DNA from 2 places in the Paenibacillus sp. FSL L8-0644 genome. Region 2 is predicted to be linked to the other one. Evidence: riboswitches for the same ligand, from Rfam matches in the RefSeq annotation. Region 2 holds a riboswitch; the other holds the start of a gene.

Region 1 (3,134 bases), 3.7 Mb from region 2:
GAAAAGTAATTGGTTTAAAGCTTAGAAATTACGACTTATTCTTCTTGATTGATGCGTTGCGTGTAAGTGATTCGGTCAAACGCTTGCCAGTCGGCGTCTGAGCCAAGCCGCCTTTGGCGGTCTCGCGGTGCTTCGACGGCATCGCGCTGCCGACTTCAAGCATCACGTCAATGACTTCGTCAGACGGAATAGCGCTGCGCACACCCGCCAAAGCCATGTCCGCTGCGGCAAGCGCAGTCACGGCTCCCAGCCCGTTGCGCACGATGCACGGAATCTCCACGAGTCCGGCGACGGGGTCGCAAATCAGGCCGAGCGTGTTCTTAAGAGCGAGGCCCACGGCGTGAACAGCCTGCTCAGGCGTACCACCGCGCAGCTCGACCATAGCGCCAGCGGCCATCCCGATAGCTGAGCCAATCTCAGCCTGACAGCCTCCCTCCGCGCCAGAAATGAAGGAGTTGTTGGCGATCACGTAGCCAATGGCTCCAGCGGCGAATAGGCCGTTCACCATATGCTCATCATCCCAGCCGAACCGTTCCTGCGCACTGATGAACACACCAGGGATAACCCCACATGAGCCTGCGGTAGGAGTGGCGACAATGCGACCCATGGATGCATTAACCTCCGACACGGAGAGGGCATAAGCCATGGCGAGCGCAGAGGCATCACCGGAGCAGGTCTCCCCTGACCGCAGATACTCGGCCAGGCGCTTGCCGTCGCCGCCCGTCAATCCACTGCGGGATACGGTGTCTTGTGTCTGACCGCGATGAACGGCTTCCTTCATGATTTCATAATAATCAGACATTTGGCGAAAGATTTCTTCCTCCGTTGTATTCGTTTCTTGTACCTGCTCTTGAATCATCAAGCGGCCAATCGTGGTGGATTCTTCAGCGCATAAAGCGCTGATCTCATGCAGATGGCTAAACCGCATCGGATTCAGCTCCTTTTTTCAAATTAATCATCTTAATTTCATACATATGAGGTAAAGAACGCAGTTCCGCAATCAGTTCAGCTGGAGCAGAACTGTCCGTTTCAATGGCGGTGAGTGCTTCACCATCCCGGCCTTTGCGATCTACGTGCATATAGGCAATGTTAATGTGGGCCGCGCCCAGCGCTGAAGTTATTGCGCCCAATGTACCGGGCTTATCCGAGTGGAGAAGCACCAGCGTAGGCAGCTCCCCGGTCAGATTGACCCGGAATTCGTTCAATTGCTGGACATGGATGCTGCCGCCGCCGATGGAGGAGCCCAGCAGTGTGCGCTGATCCTCGCCCTTCCACAACTCGAAACGGACGGTGTTCGGATGAGGAGCGGGGAGTCCACTGACGGCGAATTCCACGGTCATCCCGGCTTGCTCGGCCCATTGCTCGGCATCTGGAATCCGGTGATCGTCCGTATCGTAATTAAGCAGTCCTGCGATGAGCGCCAGATCCGTACCGTGTCCTTTATACGTATCGGCAAAGGAGCCGTACAGTGTCATACGGGCACGGTCAGGCTGCGCCCCGAGCCAGTGCCGGGCAACGCGTGCGAGTCGCACCGCGCCTGCGGTGTGTGAACTGGAAGGTCCGGTCATGGCCGGGCCGATAATAGAAAATACATCTTTGAAACGCATGGTGTGGCCCCCTGTATGTTCTAATACCATACTATATGGTATTTCCGCGTCTTTGCGCGGTTATGACGGTTCCTAATGCTGACGCACAATGTGAGCACAAAAAAGGACAGGATAAGGAAGTTTCCCTTATCTCTGTCCTCGTTACCTGAGAGTTTCGTGCGGTGTTCTTACCGCCTTACCCCTTGGGTGGCTTGCGCTCTCTCCAGAGTTGCGTCAGATGACGATACATGGACCTGAGAGATTATCCGCCAGCCGGGTGCTGGCGTCTTGCTCCTTCGGTGCCGCCAGAGTGTAAGCCCCCTGGACAGACTCTCCCGTCATCTTCATTCGCGTATACCGTTCTACATGTCTTTCTTAGCGTAATGTATGACGTGCTCGGTGTCAATCACAGGGTTTAATTTTTACATAAACAGGTGCATTTCCAATAAAAAAGATTAAAGTTTACATAATTATGGATGAAATCAGGAAGGAATTAGAAGATTGGCGGCTAATCTGATAGAGGACAAGTACATTTATGGAAATCATAGGAGGGATATTGACGTATGGTAAAAGGCTTGCGGTTCACAGGTTCACGCTTAAAAGGGATGCTGCATCTAGCAGCGATCGCATCACTGCTGATCGGGATCTTCGTTCCGTTCGGTCAGGTCAAGGCAGAGGGAGCATTGACAGTAGCCGAAGCACTTCAGGGCCAAAGCAGTGGAGGTACGGTGACGGTAGAAGGTTATATCGTCGGACATGCTACCGGATCGAAAACGGCTAACTTTTCTTCTCCGTTTGCGAATGATTTTAACGTACTGATTGCTGACCAGGCTAATGAACGTAGCACTTCTAATCTATTGGATGTACAGCTGACATCCGCGTACAGAGGGCAATTTGGACTGTCAGGCCATCCTGAGCTGATCGGCAGCAAAATTCGTGTGACGGGTACACTTGGCGCCTACAATAATTTTGGTGGAGTGAAAAGCCCAAGCGCTGTTGAACTGGTGAGCGGAAGCGAGCCGGGGGAACCAGGTGAACCTGGTGAACCTGAACCTGGCAACCCGGGTCAACCCGGTACTACATTGCCGGATGGAAAAGGCAAAAAGGTGCTGTTCGATAATACGCACGCACAGACCGCTGGTGCAGCAGATTGGGTCATTGAAGGCGCCTTCTCCGACTTTGCCAATGGACTGCGTAATGTAGGCTTTACGGTAGACCCATTAAATCGTCCCATTCCTTTTACTTATGGAGAGCAGGCCATAACCTATGACAAGCTGCGCCAATATGATGTGTTCATTATTGGTGAAGCGAATGTTGCCTTTAAGGCATCCGAGCAGGCTGCCCTGCTGCAATACGTGAATAACGGAGGGAGCGTCTTCTTCATCTCCGATCATTATAATGCAGATCGTAACAAAAACCGTTGGGATTCCTCCGAGGTTATGAATGGCTACCGTCGTGGAGCCTATACTAATCCGGCCAAAGGCATGACTGCAGAAGAGGCTGCATCACCGGCAATGCAAGGATTAACAAGCTCCGATTGGCTGGCGG
Region 2 (3,134 bases):
CTTTTACCACCACTACAAAGAAGATATTGCATTGTTCGCTGAAATGGGCTTTAAAGTATTTCGTATGTCCATCCACTGGTCGCGGATTTTCCCGAATGGCTATGATCACGAGCCGAATGAAGCAGGATTGCAATTCTACGACAATGTATTTGATGAGCTGCGCAAATATAATATTGAGCCCTTGGTAACATTGTCACATTATGAAACACCGCTAGGTCTGACTCAGAAGTATAATGGCTGGCTGGGTCGTGAAGTCATACAGCATTACGTCAATTATGCCGAAACGGTGTTTACACGCTATAAGGATAAAGTAAAATACTGGCTGACCTTTAATGAAATCAATGTAATGACCATGAGTCCGTTCACCGGTGGCGGTGTGGTTATTGACCGTGTAGAAAACAAACAACAAGCGATATATCAAGCATTGCATCATCAATTTGTAGCTAGTGCACTGGCAACCAAACGGGGACATGAGATCATCCCGGGTGCTCAGATCGGCTGTATGTTGGCACGTATAGAAAGCTATCCACATACGTGTAACCCAGCGGATATACTGAAAGCCCAGCATGAAAATCAGATGAACCTATTCTTTACGGATGTGCATGCCCGTGGGGAATATTCCAACTATATGAATCGTTATTTTGAAGAAAATAATATTGTGATCCAGACAGAACCCGGCGATGCCGAAATTTTGAAAAATAATACGGTTGATTTTATCTCATTTAGCTACTACATGACCTTGACCGTATCGGCAGGTCCAGAAGGCGAGAAAGCAGCAGGAAACCTGATTGGTGGCGTGAAAAATCCGTATCTGCAGTCCTCCGACTGGGGATGGCAGATCGATCCGATCGGCCTGCGTGTTACACTGAATACGTTTTATGATCGCTATCAAAAGCCGCTGTTCATCGTGGAAAATGGCTTGGGTGCATATGATAAGGTGGAGGAAGATGGCTCTGTGCATGACACATATCGCATTGATTACTTGCGTCAGCATATTGCCCAAATGAAGGAAGCGATTGCCGACGGTGTTGATCTGATTGGTTACACCAGCTGGGGCCCTATCGACCTTGTGAGCATGTCTACTTCCGAAATGTCCAAGCGCTACGGATTTATTTACGTTGATCTGGATGATGACGGTAACGGAACGCTCAAACGCTCCAAAAAAGACTCTTTTAATTGGTATAAAAATGTGATAGCAACCAACGGTGAAGAATTGTAATTCCATATCATCTCGGGCGGGTATAGCAGAGGACATCCTAAGGATGCGATCTGCTGTACCCGCTTTTTTGATAGACTCAATAATAATATTTCAGAGGGCTTCACAAACTTTTCACTTGTAATAAGCTGAAAGTTTTCTGTATAATGAATAAAAATTTCATATGTCTGGTTGATGTTTGCGGGAGATGGAACGAAAGTTCCGACCGAAGGGGCAAAACTCTCAGGTGCTTAGGCTGTTTACAGCCACAAGCGGGGACCGTAAACGGACAGAACTCTGGAGAGACCCTTAATTGGGCGCCGAAGGTGCACCGCAGAGAACATCTGCTTAAACTCTCAGGCAAAAGGACAGAGACGCGAATAACCTGTGACAGGGAATGCCCTAGGCTTTTTTATGAGCTATTAGAGGCAAAACCTGCACAAGATGGTTGTATTTTTTCGTGCCTTTAACCTCTCCAGGAGTCGAATCAGCGGATTTGACTCTTTTTTGTTTTCTAATATGCTGGAGGAGCGGGTTGAAATGAATTTGGTACATGTGTTAGAAACGATTGACAGCTGGATATGGGGAGCGCCGCTTCTTATTCTCGTGATGGGCACGGGGTTGTGGCTAACGATCCGCTTGAAGCTGCTTCAGGTTATTCGATTGCCTTTGGCGCTCAAGCTAATTGGTAAAGCGCCGGACGAAGGTAGCGGAGATGTAAGCAGCTTCGGAGCATTGAGTACGGCACTGGCAGCTACTGTAGGTACAGGAAGTATTGTTGGCGTGGCGACAGCGATCAAGCTGGGTGGGCCCGGTTCATTATTCTGGATGCTGGTTGCAGCTTTTTTCGGGATGGCAACCAAATATGCGGAAGGATTATTATCCGTTAAATACCGTGTTAAAGACCGGAACGGACAATTTTCGGGTGGTCCGATGTATTATATTGAAAACGGACTTGGCCGCCGTTTCAAGCCGCTGGCGATGTTGTTTGCCTTTTCTGGTGTTCTTGTAGCCCTATTTGGAATCGGTACTTTTCCGCAAGTAAAGGCTATCGTTTCTTCGACGGAAAGTAGCTTTGGAGTGCCAACGGTAGTTACAGCGATCATTATTTCCGTGTTAACTGCTGTTGTTACGATTGGAGGACTCAAAAGTATTGCCAAGGTATCCACAAAGATTGTTCCATTCATGTCGGGGCTCTATATCGTAGTTTGCTTAATTGTACTCATTAAGTTTGCAGGAGAGCTTCCTCATGCGATTGCTTTAGTATTACAAGGGGCCTTCTCGACCACATCTGCAACGGGTGGATTTGCCGGAGCGACGATTATGTTGGCGATGCGAAGTGGAGTTGCCAGAGGTATTTTTGCTAATGAAGCCGGTTTGGGAAGTGCGCCAATTGCAGCAGCTGCTGCTAAGACGAAATGGCCTGCAGAACAAGGGTTGATATCCATGACAGGCGTATTTATCGATACGATGATTATTTGTAATCTGACGGGATTTACGTTGCTGGTTACGGGAATATGGAGTGGAAATGACGATGGAGGTCTGATGACCCAGCATGCGTTTTCCAGTGCCTTTCCGGCTGGTGCAGAACTCGTGACGATTAGCCTTATTTTATTTGCATTCACAACGATACTGGGCTGGAATTACTACGGGGAACGTTGTGTTGAATATTTACTGGGTGTCAAATGGATTAAACCATACCGTTATTTGTTCATCGCACTTGTGGCAGGAGGTGCGTTCATCAAGTTGGAAGCCATTTGGCTGCTGGCAGATATCTTTAACGCAATGATGGCTTTCCCGAATCTGATTGCACTGCTTGGTTTGTCAGGCATTGTCGTTGCAGAAACCCGAACCTATATGGATTCTCTGAATTCTAGTAAGAAAAAGGGCATTCTTGCAGGTGCCAGTGTAGGGGCAGCTATTCAAGTAGAAGAAAAGG

What was found. Region 2 has a riboswitch for glycine ahead of NSS94_RS18905 (alanine/glycine:cation symporter family protein). Riboswitches for the same ligand answer to the same signal wherever they lie in the genome.
Region 1: linked by a shared signal. The riboswitch ahead of sdaAB (L-serine ammonia-lyase, iron-sulfur-dependent subunit beta) and the one ahead of NSS94_RS18905 (alanine/glycine:cation symporter family protein) in region 2 are both predicted to bind glycine.

Annotation. Positions count from the first base shown of each region.
Region 1 is NZ_JBBOYN010000001.1:430,631-433,764, forward strand. Features, by position in the region: gene sdaAA (L-serine ammonia-lyase, iron-sulfur-dependent, subunit alpha) at 29-928, opposite strand; gene sdaAB (L-serine ammonia-lyase, iron-sulfur-dependent subunit beta) at 918-1,607, opposite strand; glycine riboswitch at 1,819-1,934, opposite strand; gene NSS94_RS01935 (DUF6359 domain-containing protein) at 2,150-3,134, shown strand, end outside.
Region 2 is NZ_JBBOYN010000001.1:4,171,029-4,174,162, reverse strand. Features, by position in the region: gene NSS94_RS18910 (glycoside hydrolase family 1 protein) at 1-1,219, shown strand, start outside; glycine riboswitch at 1,388-1,464, shown strand; glycine riboswitch at 1,483-1,577, shown strand; gene NSS94_RS18905 (alanine/glycine:cation symporter family protein) at 1,736-3,134, shown strand, end outside.